DNA from 3 places in the Shinella sp. HZN7 genome. Region 3 is predicted to be linked to each of the others. Evidence: riboswitches for the same ligand, from Rfam matches in the RefSeq annotation. Region 3 holds a riboswitch; each other region holds the start of a gene.
What was found. A riboswitch is a leader RNA that binds a small molecule or an ion and turns the genes downstream of it on or off. The one in region 3 is predicted to bind thiamine pyrophosphate.

Region 1: it holds a riboswitch for thiamine pyrophosphate, as region 3 does, so the genes downstream of both, thiC (phosphomethylpyrimidine synthase ThiC) here and thiD (bifunctional hydroxymethylpyrimidine kinase/phosphomethylpyrimidine kinase) in region 3, are expected to answer to the same signal.
Region 2: it holds a riboswitch for thiamine pyrophosphate, as region 3 does, so the genes downstream of both, thiB (thiamine ABC transporter substrate binding subunit) here and thiD (bifunctional hydroxymethylpyrimidine kinase/phosphomethylpyrimidine kinase) in region 3, are expected to answer to the same signal.

The regions. Positions count from the first base shown of each region.
Region 1 is NZ_CP015736.1:3,364,396-3,369,811, reverse strand. It holds gene thiO (glycine oxidase ThiO) at 1-484, opposite strand, end outside; gene thiC (phosphomethylpyrimidine synthase ThiC) at 487-2,310, opposite strand; TPP riboswitch at 2,403-2,519, opposite strand; gene shn_RS16225 (Bax inhibitor-1/YccA family protein) at 2,825-3,541, opposite strand; gene shn_RS16220 (anti-sigma factor) at 3,573-4,346, opposite strand; gene shn_RS16215 (sigma-70 family RNA polymerase sigma factor) at 4,333-4,878, opposite strand; gene shn_RS16210 (YqaA family protein) at 4,933-5,370, opposite strand; gene shn_RS16205 (alpha/beta hydrolase) at 5,375-5,416, opposite strand, start outside.
Region 2 is NZ_CP015736.1:3,986,671-3,992,086, forward strand. It holds gene shn_RS19220 (GntR family transcriptional regulator) at 1-586, shown strand, start outside; gene shn_RS19225 (FAD-binding oxidoreductase) at 653-1,906, shown strand; TPP riboswitch at 2,015-2,127, shown strand; gene thiB (thiamine ABC transporter substrate binding subunit) at 2,166-3,173, shown strand; gene thiP (thiamine/thiamine pyrophosphate ABC transporter permease) at 3,178-4,800, shown strand; gene thiQ (thiamine ABC transporter ATP-binding protein) at 4,793-5,416, shown strand, end outside.
Region 3 is NZ_CP015736.1:4,659,524-4,664,939, forward strand. It holds gene shn_RS22315 (GNAT family N-acetyltransferase) at 1-673, opposite strand, end outside; gene dut (dUTP diphosphatase) at 678-1,151, opposite strand; gene shn_RS22325 (peptide chain release factor 3) at 1,245-2,825, shown strand; TPP riboswitch at 2,983-3,079, shown strand; gene thiD (bifunctional hydroxymethylpyrimidine kinase/phosphomethylpyrimidine kinase) at 3,122-3,931, shown strand; gene shn_RS22335 (LysE family translocator) at 3,936-4,553, opposite strand; gene shn_RS22340 (AraC family transcriptional regulator) at 4,639-5,416, opposite strand, start outside.

The sequences.
Region 1 (5,416 bases), 1.3 Mb from region 3:
CCGCGCCGAAGAGGAAGCGCATGCGCGCCTCCTCGAGCCCGGCGGTGAGGGCCGAGAGCGCCCGTTGCGGATCGAGATGGGCTTCCTGCCGGAAGAACAGGGCCTTGGGGAAGCGGCCGGCGAGATCCGGTTCCAGCGCGGCGATGGCGGCATCGTCCAGCCATTCCCAGCCGCTCGTCCGGCGGGCGAAGCGGTCGAGCTCCCCGGCATCGCGGCCGGCGGCGACGACCAGCGTTCCCCGGCGCCTGACATGGCCGGGCACGGCCGCCTCCCACCAGTCGGCCGCCGAGCGGCCGAGCGTGAGCACGGGCTCCTCCGCGCTTTCCCGCTCGCACCAGGGGGCCAGCATGCCGCCGGCAAAGCCGGAAGCCCCGAGGCCCACCTTTTCGGCGCGCTCGGTGATGGTGACGTCGAAACCGTGGCGATAGAGCTGCCAGGCGACCGTGAGGCCGGCAACGCCGGCCCCCTTGACGAGGACGCGCATGGTCATTCTCCGGCCGGGACGCCGGCAAGCGGCATGTAGAGGTCGCCGCCGTCGCGATATTTCGCCGCCATGGCCTCCAGCCCCTCCTTCTGCGCCTCGGCGCGGATGTCGTGCGAGATGCGCATGGAGCAGAATTTCGGGCCGCACATGGAGCAGAAATGCGCCACCTTGTGCGCCTCCTTCGGCAGCGTCTCGTCATGGAAGGCGCGGGCGGTTTCCGGGTCGAGCGAGAGGTTGAACTGGTCCTCCCAGCGGAACTCGAAGCGGGCGCGAGACAGCGCGTCGTCGCGGATCTTCGCTGCCGGATGGCCCTTGGCGAGGTCGGCGGCGTGGGCGGCGATCTTGTAGGTGATGACGCCGACCTTCACGTCGTCGCGGTCGGGCAGGCCGAGATGTTCCTTCGGCGTGACGTAGCAGAGCATGGCCGTGCCGAACCAGCCGATCATCGCCGCGCCGATGCCCGAGGTGATGTGGTCGTAGCCGGGGGCGATGTCGGTCGTCAGCGGCCCGAGCGTGTAGAACGGCGCCTCGCCGCAGGTCTTCAGCTGCTTGTCCATGTTCTCCTTGATCTTGTGCATCGGCACATGGCCGGGGCCTTCGATCATGACCTGGCAGTCCTTTGCCCAGGCGATCTGCGTCAGCTCGCCGAGCGTTTCGAGTTCGGCGAACTGCGCGGCGTCGTTGGCGTCGGCGATCGAGCCGGGGCGCAGCCCGTCGCCCAGCGAGAAGGAGACGTCATAGGCGCGGCAGATGTCGCAGATCTCCTCGAAATGCTCGTAGAGGAAGCTTTCCCGGTGGTGATGGAGACACCACTTGGCCATGATCGAGCCGCCGCGCGAGACGATGCCGGTGACGCGGCCCACGGTGAGCGGGATATAGGCGAGCCGCACGCCGGCATGGATGGTGAAATAGTCGACGCCCTGTTCGGCCTGCTCGATCAGCGTGTCGCGGAAGACCTCCCAGGTGAGGTCCTCGGCAATGCCGTTGACCTTCTCCAGCGCCTGGTAGAGCGGCACGGTGCCGATCGGGACCGGCGCATTGCGGATGATCCATTCGCGGATGTTGTGGATGTTGCGGCCGGTGGAGAGGTCCATGACCGTATCGCCGCCCCAGCGGATCGCCCAGACCATCTTCTCGACCTCTTCCGCCATGGAGGAGGTGACGGCGGAATTGCCGATATTGGCGTTGATCTTCACCAGGAAGTTCCGGCCGATGATCATCGGCTCGGCTTCCGGATGGTTGATGTTGGCCGGGATGATGGCCCGGCCGCTCGCGACTTCCTGGCGAACGAATTCCGGCGTCACGAAATCCGGGATATGGGCGCCGAAGCTCTCGCCGTCGCGGATGAGCGCCTCTTTGGCGGCCTTGCGGCCGAGGTTCTCGCGGATGGCGATGAATTCCATTTCCGGCGTGATGATGCCGGCGCGGGCATAGGCGAGCTGTGTCACCGCCTTGCCGTCCTTCGCTCGGCGCGGCCGGTTGCGCACGGGAAATTCCGGCGTCAGCCGTTCGCCGGTGGCAAAGCCGTTGTCTTCCGGGCGGATGTGGCGGCCTTCATAGTCCTCGGTGTCGCCGCGCGCTGCGACCCAGGCCTCGCGCAGCCGCGGCAGGCCGCTCTCGATCGAGACGACATGGGCGGGGTCGGTATAGGGGCCGGAGGCGTCGTAGACGATGACCGGCGGTTCGCCGGAGGTCGGGTGCAGCGCGATCTCGCGCATCGGCACGCGGATCTCCGGGTGCTGCTCGCCGGCTATGTGGACCTTTCGCGAGGCGGGCAGGGCCCCCGTCGTGACGGTGGGGGTGAGCTTCTGGGCGGCAATGTTCATCGTGAGGCTCCAAGTTTGCGGTTGGAGACCCAGTCCTAGAGCCGGAATGATGGAAGGACGCGTAGGCGGAATCCGGGTTGCGGATTTCGGGTTCTACAGCGCTTGCACCGTCCCTACGCCAGTATGAACTGGATCAGGTTCAACGGGTCACTGCGCTGCGAATGCCAGCAGTATCTCAGCCCCTTGTCGGGACCCCCCTGGTGAATGCCCTAAGCAAAGACGCTGCCGGCCGATTTGTCAACGGGGTAAAATAAGTAAGTGAGTACTTACGAATTGGTGCGCCACTCTGGCCCCTCGTCAGGGGGAGGCCTTGCCTCAAAGAATGCTGCTCGTTTCCTGGCGGCACCCTCTCCTCCGTCATGCTCGGGCTTGACCCGAGCATCCACAGGCTGCGGGTGAGACGTAGCTCCTCGGCTCAAGGCCGAGGATGACGCCGGAGGGTGTGGGGCGGGACAGAGTCAACAGGGAACGGCGGGGCCTTGCCAGCCGTTCCCTTTGAAATCCCTTGCGAGGACTACTCGCGTTCGCCCGTGAAGTTCAGCAGAAGCTGGAAGATGTTGACGAAGTTCAGGTACAGCGAAAGCGCACCGAACACGGCCATCTTCTGCTGCGATTCCTGGTCGATGTTCTCGGCATACTGTTCCTTGATGTTCTGCGTGTCCCAGGCGGTGAGACCGACGAAGACGGCGATGCCGATCACGGAAATGGCGAACTGCAGCGCGGTCGAACCGAGGAAGATGTTGACGATCGAGGCGATGATGACGCCGATCAGGCCCATGATCAGGAACGAGCCGAACTTCGACAGGTCACGCTTCGTCACATAGCCGTAGAGGCTCGTCGTGCCGAACATGGTGGCGGCAATGAAGAAGGTGCGGGCGATGCTCGTGCCGGTGAAGACGAGGAACACCGAGGCGAGCGACAGGCCCATGACGGCGCAGAAGGCCCAGAAGGTCATCTGCGCGGCGCTGGCCGACATCGTCTGGATCTTGAACGAGAAGAAGAAGACGAAGGCGAGCGGCGCCAGCATCACCACCCACTTCAGCGGCGAGGAGAAGATCGGCACGTAGAGGGCCGGTGTCGAGCCGACGATGAAGGCGACGAGGCCGGTGATGACGAGGCCCGCGCCCATGTAGTTGTAGACGCGCAGCATGTGCTGGCGCAGGCCCTCGTCGAAGAGGGCGGCCGACTGCGCCTGCGCGCCGTAGCCAAATCGCTGTTGTACTGGGTCCATCGAATGTCTCCTTCGGTTTGGAAGCGGTTGATCAGTAGAGCGTGCGCGAGAGATCGCGCGCGGTTTCAGCCAGGTCGTCGGCCTTGCGGCTTTCCGACACCAGCGCATAGGCGACGTCGCCGATCTGCCAATAGGCAGCCCGGGCATTGTCGGCGTGGAAGAGCAGGACATGCTGCACGGCGAACGAGCCCGGGCGTACCGCGAACAGCGACAGGCGCTCGTCCTTGCGCGGTTCCAGCACCAGCTCGACGCTCGGGCCGTAGGCGGAGGGGAAGACCTGCGTGTCGATCACGCCCCAGCCCTTCGGCAGGTCCGGCAGCACGATCGCGGTTGCCGAGCGGATCTCGGCCGGATCGAAGGTCTCGGTCTCCGGCTGGGAGGCCATCGTGTCGCGCAGCAGCGTCGTCTTGTGCGCGCGCACGGCCTCTTCCACGAAGGCGGGCGGCGGCGTGGAGGCCACGACCTCGGTGGCGCCGAAGGGGCCGAGCACGGCATGGGCCGTCCAGCCGGCGCCGACGAACAGGGCGATGGCTGCGGCGCGGCGGAAGACGGAGAAGATGCGGCGGCGCGACAGCGAGCGTTCGAGGAGCCGCGCGGCCTCGCGCGTTTCCTGCCGGATCACCGTGCGATGGTCGGCGAGCGCCAGGCGAAGCTCGTCGCGCACGCGCAGGTCCTTCATGACCTGCGCCGCGACCTCCGGCCGTTCCGAAAGATAGGCCTCCACCTCGATGCGCCGGCCGACGGCGAGCTGCTCGTCGACATAGGCGTTGAGGTCGGTTTCGAGAATGGGATCATTGCTTGTCATCGCCAGTGCCTCCGACGAGCCTGAGATGTGTGACGGGAGCGGTCGCGCCGCTCTGTTCGAAGGCGCGCAGCCGCTGGCGGGCGCGGGCGACGCGCGACATCAGCGTGCCGACCGGAATGCCCAGCGTTTCGGCCGCCTCCTGGTAGGAAAGCTCCTCGATCGCGACGAGGTGCAGGGCCTCGCGCTGGTCTTCCGGCAGGGCGAAGAAGGCGTTGCGCAGCTGCGTCAGGCGCACCGAATGGTCCTGGTTCGCCGGGACGGACGCCTCTGCCAGCTCCGCCGCGGCGTCGTGGCGGCGTTCCTGCGAGCGGCGCTGGCGCAGGCGGTCGACATGCGCATTGTGCAGGATCGACATCAGCCAGTTGCGCACGCTGGCGCCGGTGCGGAAGGTCGATTGCCGCTCATATGCCTTGACCAGCGCATCGTGAACGAGGTCCTCGGCCTCGTCCGGATTGCGCACGAGCGAGAGCGCGTAGCGCCTGAGCGCCGCGAGCTGTCCGATCACGTTGAAGCCGGGTGTCTTTCCGTTCATGCCCCAGTATACGAAAGCCGGGCGACGCCCATTCCATTCCTTCCGGAAAAAATTTCAGAGCCAGTGCAGCACGAGGGCGGCGAGCACGATGTAGCGGCCGAACTTGGCAATGGAGACGACGACCAGAAAGCGCAGGAAGGGCTCGCGCATGATGCCGGCCGCCACCGTCAGCGGGTCGCCGATGACCGGCATCCAGCTCAAGAGCAGGCTCCACCAGCCGTATCTGCGATACCATCGCCCCGCCCGATCGAGGTTTCCGTCGCTGACCGGAAACCATCGCGTGCCGCGAAACCGCTCTACACCGCGGCCGAGCAGCCAGTTGACGATCGACCCCAGGACATTGCCGGTGCCGGCGACGAGGATCAGCAGCGCCGGCGAATAGGTTCCGGTGGCCAGCAGGCCGCCGAGAACCGCTTCGGACTGGGCCGGCAGGATGGTGGCGGCGACGAGCGCGGCGAGGAAGAGGCCGCCATAGGCGGCAAGCGTGCTCATCGGGTCAGGACGACAGCAAGGTTCTGGCGAGGGGGTGTTCGGGGTC
Region 2 (5,416 bases), 670 kb from region 3:
GGAATCGCTGACGATCCGCGGCATCGCCGAAGCGATGGAGAGTAGCCCGACACCGGTGCGCGAGGCGTTGCGCCGCCTCTCGTCGGAAGGCGCGCTGCGCGTGCTCGACAACAGGCGCATCATGGTGCCGCGCATGACGGCGGACCGGTTCAGCGAACTCGTCTCGCTGCGTTCCGTGCTGGAGCAGCATGCCGCGCGCCGGGCGGTGCCGCATATCACGGAGCGCCGGATCGACCGGCTGGAAGAGATCGACAGGGCGCAGGACGAGGCGATCGCCCGCAAGGACAATGCCAATGCCCTGCTCCTGAACCAGGAATTCCATCGCACGCTCTATACCGCCAATCCCGAGCAGGTGATCATGCCGATGGTGGAGAGCATCTGGCTCCAGCTCGGCCCCTTCCTCGGTATCGCCATGGAGCATGTCGCCCAGCTCTATTTCGTCGATCGCCACCAGGAAGCGATCGCCGCGCTGCGCAAGCGCGACGAGGACGCCGTGGCGTCCGCCATCAAGGCCGATATTTCCGAGGGCATCGGCGGCTTCGAACACGCGGCGATCGAAAACCTGCTGCGGCTGGCGGGACAATGACGCGCCTTGCCTTGGCGCGAGCCCGCATGCATTGATGCGCAAACGAAAATCTCCTGGGGCAGGCTCATGAAGACGGATGTCATCGTTCTCGGCGCGGGCGTGGTCGGCATTTCGACCGCGATCCATCTCCTCCGGCGCGGCAAGTCGGTGGTGCTCGTCGACCGCCGCGGCGCGGCGGAAGAAACCTCCTACGGCAATGCCGGCCTGATCCAGCGCGAGGGCGTCTTCCCCTATGGTTTCCCGCATGATTTCGGCGCGCTCTTCCGCTATGCGCTGAACAACACGATCGACGCGCACTACCACCCCTCGGCGATCCCCGGCATCATTCCGTTCCTTGCCCGCTACTGGTGGCATTCCGGCTTCCGCCAGCACCAGAGCATCGCCCATCTCTATGCGCCGCTCATCGAGAACTCGATTTCCGAACATGCCGACCTCATCGCCGCGTCCGGCGCGGACGACCTCATCCGCAAGGACGGCTGGATGAAGGTTTTCCGCACGGAGAAGGAGCGCGACAAGGCCTATGCGGACGCCGAAAAGCTGTCGGCCAATTTCGGCGTCAACCACCAGAAGCTGACGACGCGGGAGGTGGCCGAGGTCGAGCCGTCCATCCGCGCCGAGCTCACCGGCGGCCTGCGCTGGACCGACCCATGGTCGATCCTCGATCCGCAGAGCCTCCTGAAGCGCTACCTCGCCTATTTCCAGTCGCTCGGCGGCGAACTCAAGTCGGGCGATGCAGCGACCATCGAGCATGTGCTGGAAGGTGAAGGCTGGCGCATCGCCACGCCGGAAGGCCCGCTCGAAGGCAAGGAAGTCGTCGTCGCGCTCGGTCCCTGGGCCGATACGGTGACGCGCAAGCTCGGCTACCGCTTCCCGCTCGCCGTCAAGCGCGGCTATCACATGCATTACGGTGCGGAAGAGGGCGCGACGCTCAACAACTGGGTGCTGGATGCCGAGCGCGGCTATTTCCTCGCGCCCATGCAGCGCGGCATCCGCCTCACCACCGGGGCCGAATTCGCCAAGCGCGACACGCGCAAGACGCCGGTGCAGTTGCGCCGGGCCGAAAAGGTGGCGCGGGAATTCTTCCCGCTCGCCGAACGCCGCGACGAGGAGCCCTGGATGGGCGCCCGCCCCTGCACGCCGGACATGATGCCGATCATCGGCAAGGCTCCGCGCCACGCCGGCCTCTGGTTCGCCTTCGGCCACGCCCATCACGGCATGACGCTCGGCCCGATCACCGGCCGCGTGCTGGCGGAAAAGATGCTGGGCGAGCGGACCGTCATCAATATCGGCCCCTATCGCCCCGAGCGTTTCATCGCGTGACCGAAAAGAGGCAGGCAGGCTTTTTGACAGGTCGGGGCCGGCGCTTTCGCCGGCCTTTTGCTTGCCGCCGCCCTCTTGCGCCCCGCCGCAAGCGGGATTATGCCTTGCCTTGCTCTAACGGGGTGCCCGCGGATTTCGATCCGCTGGCTGAGAGGCGGTTTCGCCAACCCGAAGAACCTGATCCGGCTCGTACCGGCGGAGGGATTAGACGGCACATCCAGCGCCCTACTCCCGTTTTGTGAACAGCAAGGAGGCGCGGATGCGCAAGACACTTTTCTCCACCATCGCGGCGCTCGCCGTTTCCCTCGCCCTTCCCGTGCTGGCGCAGGAAAAGACGCTGACCGTCTACACCTATGAGAGCTTCGTCGCCGAATGGGGTCCCGGCCCGAAGGTCAAGGAAGCCTTCGAGAAAACCTGCGGCTGCACCGTCGAATGGGTCGGCGTTGCCGACGGCGTGGAACTCCTGACGCGCCTGAAGCTCGAAGGCGAGGGCACGAAGGCCGACCTGGTGCTCGGCCTCGACACCAACCTGATCACCGAGGCCAAGGCGACCGGCCTCTTCGAGGCGCACGGCCTTTCGCCGGAAGGCCTGACGGTGCCGGGCGGTTTTTCCGACGACACGTTCCTGCCCTACGACTACGGCCATTTCGCCGTCGTCTATGACAGCGAGACGCTCAAGACCCCGCCGACGAGCCTGAAGGAGCTGGTCGAGGGCGACCCGTCGCAAAAAATCGTCATCGAGGACCCGCGCACCTCGACGCCGGGTCTCGGCCTGCTGCTGTGGGTGAAGTCGGTCTATGGCGACGAGGCGGCCGGGGCCTGGGGCAAGCTGAAGGACCGCGTGCTGACGGTGACACCCGGCTGGTCGGAAGCCTACGGCCTCTTCACCAAGGGCGAGGCGCCGATGGTGCTGTCCTACACGACCTCGCCCGCCTACCACGTCATCGCGGAACAGACCGAGCGCTACAAGGCCGCCGCCTTCTCCGAGGGCCACTACGTGCAGATCGAGGTCGCCGGCCTGACGCGCACCGCCGACGACAAGGATCTTGCCCGCCAGTTCCTCACCTTCATGACCGGCCCGGACTTCCAGTCGATCATCCCGGAGACCAACTGGATGATGCCGGCCGCAAAGACGAAGGATCCGCTGCCTGCAGCCTTCGACGCGCTGGTGAAGCCGGAAAAGACCTTCCTGATGTCGTCGGACGAGGTCGCGGCCAACCGCAAGGCCTGGATCGACGAATGGCTGGCGGCGATGAGCGCCAGGTAACGTGATCTTCGCCCGCACTGAGCGACGGACGCTGCGTGTCGCCGGGGGCCTCGCCCTCGGCACCGTGCTCGCCTTCGTCGGTGCGGCGACGGCCGTGCTTCTCGCTCATGCCGGCCCTGGCGCCGGTGCGCCGCTCCTTGATGCCTATATCGGACGCGTCGCGCGGTTCACGCTGCTGCAGGCGACGCTCTCCACGCTGCTGTCCGTCCTGCTCGCCATTCCCGTCGCCCGGGCGCTCGCCCGGCAGCGGGATTTTCCGGGCCGCGTCTGGATCATCCGGCTGTCCGTCGTGCCGCTCGGCCTGCCGGCGCTGGTCGCCGCGCTCGGCGTCATCGAGATCTGGGGCCGGCAGGGCGTCGTCAACGACCTGCTCGGGCTTGCCGGGCTGCAGAACCCGGTCAGCGTCTACGGGCTTGCCGGCATCCTGATCGCCCACGTCTTCTTCAACCTGCCGCTCGCCGCGCGCTTCCTGCTGGCGGCCCTCGACCGCATTCCGGCGGAATACTGGCTGACCTCCGCCAATCTCGGCATGGGCGGCGGCGCGGTGTTCCGGCTGATCGAATGGCCGGTGATCCGGCGGGTCCTGCCGGGCATCGCCGGCCTCGTCTTCATGCTCTGCACGACGAGCTTCACCATCGTGCTGACGCTCGGCGGCGGGCCGGCCGCGACCACGATCGAGGTGGCGATCTACCAGGCGCTGCGCTTCGATTTCGACCCCCAGCGCGCGGTGCTGCTCGCCTTCCTGCAGATCCTCGTCACGGCAAGCCTGCTCTGGCTGATCTCGCTGTTCGCCCGCCCGCCCGAGGAAGGCATGACGGCGGGCCGCGCCATCCGCCGTTTCGACGGCCGCAGGCGGCGCGTCCCCGACGGCCTCGTCATCCTTCTCTTCACCCTCTTCACCGCCGCCCCGCTCGCCGCCACCCTCGTCTCGGGCCTTTCCGCCGATCTCGGCCGGCTGGCGCTCGATCCGCTGCTGCACCGGGCGCTCCTCACCAGCCTTGCCATTTCCTTCGCCTCAGCCTGCCTCAGCCTCGCGATCGCGCTGCCCATCGTGCTCGTGCCGCGGCTTGCCGAAACGGGCGATGCGGGCATCGCGACGCGGCTGATGGGCCGCGCACTGCCGGCGGTCGGTTCGCTCATCCTGCTCGTGCCGCCGGTCGTCGTCGCCACGGGCTGGTTCCTCGTGCTGAGGACCTTCGGCGAGACCGGGCGCTTCGCCCCTGCCGTCATCACCGTCCTCAATGCGCTGATGGCGCTGCCCTTCGTCGTGCGCGTGCTGGAGCCGGCCTATCGCACCCACCTCTCGCGCACCACCCGGCTCGCGCTCAGCCTCGGCGTCACCGGATTGCATCGCCTGCGATGGATCGACCTGCCGGCCCTGAAGAAGCCGCTGCTCACGGCCTTCGCCTTCGCCATGGCGCTGTCGCTCGGCGATCTCGGCGCCGTCGCCATCTTCGGCGCGGAAGGCTTCATCACCCTGCCCTGGCTGCTTTTCTCCCGCATGGCGAGTTATCGCACGGCGGACGCCGCCGGCATCGCGCTGCTGCTCGGCGTGATATGCCTTCTCCTGACGCTGCCCTCGACCACGGCGGAGCGCCCGACCGAAAGACAAAGCGCCGATGCCTGACCTTGCCATCCGCCTCACCGATGTCATCGTGCGCTTCGAGGAGAAGCGGCTTTCCTTCGACTGCGCCATTCCCACCGGTGCCGCAGTCGCCGTGGCCGGCCCCTCGGGCGCAGGAAAATCGACGCTGTTCAACGTCATCGCCGGCTTCCAGGCGCCGGCTTCGGGCGATGTCCGGCTGCTCGGCGAAGACATGGCGGGGCGCGATCCCGCGGAACGGCCGGTCTCGATCATCTTCCAGGACAACAATCTCTTCGCGCATCTGACGATCGCCGACAATGTCGGCCTCGGCATCGATCCGGCGCTGCGGCTGGATGCGCCGGCACGCCAGCGCGTGTTCACGGCGCTCGCGCGCGTCGGCCTCGGCGGCTACGAGCGGCGCCTGCCGGGCTCGCTTTCCGGCGGCGAGCGGCAGCGCGTGGCGCTCGCCCGCGCCCTGGTGCGGCGCCGACCCATCCTCCTGCTCGACGAGCCCTTCGCCGCGCTCGATCCGGCCATGCGGGCGGAGATGGCGAAACTTCTGGCGGAACTGCGCAGCGAGACGAAGAGCACGATGCTCTTCATCACCCACCAGCCGGAGGACATCCGCCGGCTGGCCGACCGGGTGATGTTCCTTGAG
Region 3 (5,416 bases):
GGAGATCGAAGCCGCCGTCCTCGCCCATCTGCCAGGCGATCGCGGCATTCGCCCCTTCCATCAGGTCGAGCCCGAGGTCCGGCATCAGCGCGGCGTTGAACAGGAACATTTCCTTCTGCCTGAGGGGTGCGAAGCGATCGGACACCGGCCGGCGGCCGTCGAGCAGGCGGCCGAGCAGTGTGACATCCGCCTCGCTTTCGATATCGAGCCGCCGGAGCGGTCCGGCCTGACCGCCCGTCGGCGCCGGTCCGGAGAAACGATGCTGCGCCAGCGCGCGAAAGCCGTGGCGATGGTAGAGGCCCGGCGTATCGGTCAGAAGCGCGACGGCCTCGAACCCTTCCGCATCGCAGTGCCGGAGCGCCGCTTCCATGACATCGCGATAGAGCCCCTTGCCGCGGTGTTCCGGCCGCACGGCGCCCGATTGCAGGCCCGCGGCGCGCACGAAGGTGCCGTTGACGACAAGCGGCAGGGAAAATGCGCTGATATTGGCGATGCAGCAGCCGGCATCGTCGAACCAGGCGAAGGGCATGCTCGTCGGATCCGGCCCGCCGAGCCGGTCCATCACCGTCACGTCGATGTCGAAGATGTCTTCGAGGAGGCCGGCAAGCGCCCGCCAGGCGGCGCCGTCGCCGAAATAGTCCGAACGGAAGGAAAGGCCCTCGCGGTCGGGCATGGCCCTAGCGCACGCCGGTAGAGCCGAAGCCGCCGGCGCCACGGGTGGTCTCGCCCGCCGTCTCCACCTCGCGCACGGCGACCTGCGTGACCGGCGCGATCACCATCTGCGCGATGCGCATGCCACGTTCGATGACGAAGGGCTCCTCGCCGAGATTGACGAGCAGCACCTTCACCTCGCCGCGATAGTCGCTGTCGATCGTGCCGGGCGTGTTGAGGCAGGTGATGCCGTTCTTGAAGGCAAGGCCGGAGCGGGGGCGGACCTGTCCCTCGTAGCCGGCCGGGATCTCGAAGACGAAGCCGGTCGGCACCAGGGCGCGCTGGCCGGGCGGCAGCGTCAGCGGCTGATCTTCCGCCACGGCGGCGCGCAGGTCCATGCCGGCGGCGCCGCCGGTCTCGTAGGCGGGAAGCGCGATGCCCGCGCCATGCGGCAGGCGGAGAAGGCAGAGCGTGGGCTGGGTGGGGGCATGTGCGTTCATGCGCCCATAAGCCGGCCGCAGTCCCACCCCGTCAATTGCATCTTCCCGGCGGAGCCTGTAAAGACCGCGGCAACTCACAGGATATTGCAGAAAATGGCCGAAACCCTTGCAGAGGCGGTCTCCCGCCGCCGCACCTTTGCGATCATCGCGCACCCGGACGCCGGTAAGACGACTCTCACGGAAAAGCTGCTGCTTTTCGGCGGCGCCATCCAGCTCGCCGGCGAAGTGAAGGCGAAGAAGGACCGCATCCAGACCCGCTCGGACTGGATGAAGATCGAGCGTGAACGCGGCATCTCCGTCGTCACCTCGGTGATGACCTTCGAATATGACGGCAACGTCTTCAACATTCTCGATACGCCCGGCCACGAGGACTTCGCCGACGACACCTACCGCACGCTGACGGCGGTGGATGCGGCCGTCATGGTCATCGACGCCGCCAAGGGCATCGAGCCGCGCACGCTGAAGCTGTTCGAGGTCTGCCGCCTGCGCGACATCCCGATCATCACCTTCGTCAACAAGATGGACCGCGAAAGCCGCGACCCGTTCGAAATCCTCGACGAGGTGGAGGAGAAGCTGGCGCTCGACACCGCCCCGGTCACCTGGCCGGTCGGCCGCTCGAAGACCTTCTGCGGCTCCTATCACCTGGCCGACCGCACCTTCCGCGGCTCGGACACGCAGGTGCAGCCGACGAAGATCGACGACCCGGCGGTGGTGGCGAAGAACCTGCCGGAAAACGAGCGGGCCGCCTTCACCGAGGAGCTCGAGCTCGCCCGCGAGGCCTGCCGGCCCTACGACCAGGCGGCCTTCCTGGAGGGGCACATGACGCCGGTCTTCTTCGGCTCGGCGCTCCGGAATTTCGGCGTTCGCGACCTTATCAACGCGCTCGGCGCCTTCGCGCCGCCGCCGCGCGACCAGGTGGCGGATGTGCGCAAGGTCCATGCCTCGGAAGACAGGATGACAGCCTTCGTCTTCAAGATCCAGGCGAACATGGACCCGAACCATCGCGACCGCATCGCCTTCGCCCGCGTCTGCTCCGGCATGCTGGAGCGCGGCATGAAGGTGCGCCTTGCCCGCACGGGCAAGACGATCGGCCTTTCGGCCCCGCAGTTCTTCTTCGCCTCGCAGCGCCAGCTCGCCGATACGGCCTATGCCGGCGACGTGGTGGGCATCCCCAACCATGGCACGCTCCGGATCGGCGATACGCTGACGGAAGGCGAGGCGCTGGTCTTCGAAGGCGTGCCGAACTTCGCGCCGGAAATCCTGCGCCGCGTGCGGCTGGAGGATGCGATGAAGGCCAAGAAGCTGAAGGAAGCGCTCCAGCAGATGGCGGAGGAGGGCGTCGTGCAGCTCTTCTCGCCGGAAGACGGCTCGCCCGCCATCGTCGGCGTCGTCGGCGCGCTGCAGCTCGACGTGTTGAAGGAGCGGCTTTCGGCGGAATACGGCCTGCCCGTCTCCTTCGAAATGTCGCGCTTTTCCGTCTGCCGCTGGATTTCGTCGGACAGCGCGGCGGAGCTGGACAAGTTCGTCACCCAGCGCCGCGGCGATATCGCCCGCGACCTCGACGGCGACCCGGTCTTCCTGGCGCAGGATGCCTTCTCGCTGCGCTACGAGGCGGAACGCTATCCAGCGATCAAGATGGTCGCGATCAAGGAATACCACGTCACCAAGGCCTGAGCGGGCGGGGTCACCCGCCCACGAGCCCAGGAGGCGCGCTTCCGGTTCCATATGCGATTGCCCTGCCACGGGTGGGGAGAAGGATGCATGGTGCCGGTGGCAAATGCGCCACGACGCCACTTTCGGCGTGACAGGCGCCGCGTCATTTGCGAAAACCCGTTCAAGACAGGGGCGTCCGTCACAAGGCGGGCTGAGAAGCACCCTTTGAACCTGAACCGGATCATGCCGGCGGAGGGAGTCGAACGGGTGCCGCATCGACGCCACCCCGAGGCCGCCCCTGCCGGGAAGGAGGCGAGATGGCCGACACAATCGCAAACATTCTCTCGATCGCGGGCTCCGACCCCTCGGGCGGCGCCGGCATCCAGGCGGATCTCAAGACGTTCGCCGCGCGCGGTACCTATGGCATGGCGGCGCTGACGGCCCTGACGGCGCAGAACACGCAGGGCGTTTCCGGCGTGCATCTGGTTCCGCCCGACTTCGTGGCGGCGCAGGTCGCCGCGGTTTTCGCCGACATCCGGGTGGATGCGGTGAAGATCGGCATGATCGCCTCGGCGGAGATCGCCGAAGCGGTGGCGGCCGCGCTGTCGCCGCATCGCGCGGTTCCCATCGTGCTCGATCCGGTCATGGTCGCCAAGGGCGGGGCTTCGCTCCTGGCGCAGGAGGCCGTGGCCGCACTGACGCGCCAGCTCCTGCCGCGCGCAAGCGTGCTCACGCCGAACCTGCCGGAGGCGGCCGCCCTCCTTCGTGAGGCGGAGGCCGTGGACCGGGCCGGCATGGAGGACCAGGCAAGGCGGCTGCTCGACCTCGGGCCGAAGGCGGTGCTGCTGAAGGGCGGGCACCTGCCGGGCAGCGAGAGCCCGGATGTGCTCGCGACGCCCGATCGGATGCACTGGTACGAGGGCGTGCGGGTGCTGACGCGCAACACGCATGGCACCGGCTGCTCGCTGTCGAGCGCGATCGCCGCCGAGCTCGGCAAGGGGCAGGCGCTCGCCGATGCCGTGGCGGCGGCCAAGCGCTTCATCGCCGGTGCCGTGCGCCTGTCGGATGCGCTGACCGTCGGCTCGGGCCACGGTCCGCTGCATCATTTCCACCTGTCCGGCAACTGATCGGTCAGCGGTCGGCGAGCGCGAGCCGGAGGCCCATGAGGCCGAGGGCGGCGGCGAAGCTGCGCTGCATCCAGACGATGACCGCCGGCCGGCTCAGCACCTGCCGGCGCAGGCCGGCGGCAAGCGCCCCATAGCCGACGAAGACGAGGAAGGTGAGGGCCATGAAGACGCCGCCGAGGAAGAGCATCTGGCCCGTGGCAGCGCCGGAGGCGCTCGCCGGGATGAACTGCGGCAGGAAGGCGAGGAAGAACAGCGAGAGCTTCGGGTTGAAGATGTTGGTGAGGATGCCCTTGCGCACGATCCTCAGCGCATTGCCGGCCGGTGCCTGCTCCGGCCCGACATCCAGCGCATTGCTGTCCTTCAGCAGGCTCCAGGCGATGAACAGGAGATAGGCGACGCCGACATAGCGCAGCACCTCGAAGGCGAGCGCGCTGGCATGCAGCACGGCGGCAAGGCCGACCACGCTGGCGAGGATATGCGGAACGATGCCGAGCGTGCAGCCGAAGGCGGCAAGGACGGCGGCGCGGAACCCGCCGCTGATGCCGAGCGCCAGCGTATAGATCACGCCGGTGCCCGGCAGGAGGATGACGACGAGCGAGGTGATGAGGAATTCTAGGGTCATGTCCGGTCCCGTGCGGTTTGAAAGGCGGCAGGGAACACCGGAAGGGCGCCGGGGGTCTTGAACGAAATTGCGGGGTACGCGCCGCTCAGGCGCGCGCGGCGAGAAAGGCGCCGGGCGTATAACCGTAGCGGCGGGTGAAATTGCGCGTCATGTGGCTCTGGTCGGCAAAGCCGGCTTCGATGGCGGCCTCGGCAAGCGGGGTGCCGGCCGCGATCAGCCGGCGGGCAAGCTCGGTGCGGCGCTGGAGCAGGTAGGCATGCGGCGTCAGGCCGGTGAGCCGGGCGAAATCGCGCACCAGCCGGAAACGGCCGAGTCCGCAGTCGCCGGCAAGGTCCTCCAACGTCACCGCCAGGGCCGGGTCGGCGTCGAGCCGGTCGCGGGCACGACCGATGGCCGCCGGACCATCCTGCCGCGGCGCCTCTTCGCGCAGCACGGCGGCGAGCAGCAGGAGAAGCTGTTCCTCGCGGCCGAGCGCGTCGGCGCCGGCGTCAAGAAGCAGGGCGAGCAGCCGGGAAACCAGGCCTGCGATACGCCCGTCGTCCAGCACCGGCGCGTAGAATTCCTCGCGCGGGCGCCCTTCGAAAATATCCTCCGCCGCCCCGCGGACGAGCGCCGGCTCCAGATAGAGCATGCGCCAGGCGCGTGGGGCATCGCCGAGCGGCGCGCCATCATGCACCTCGCCGGGGTTGACGGTGATCGTGTTGCCGGCCGCCGCCTCCACCAGACCGCGCCCGCTCGCCGATTTCTGCGCGCCGCGCTCGATGAGGCCGATGCCGTAGGTCTCGTGGGTGTGGCGCGCGAATGTATGCCGGCTGTCGGCGAAGACCGCCTCGATGCCCTCCACGCCCGTTCGCACGATCCGG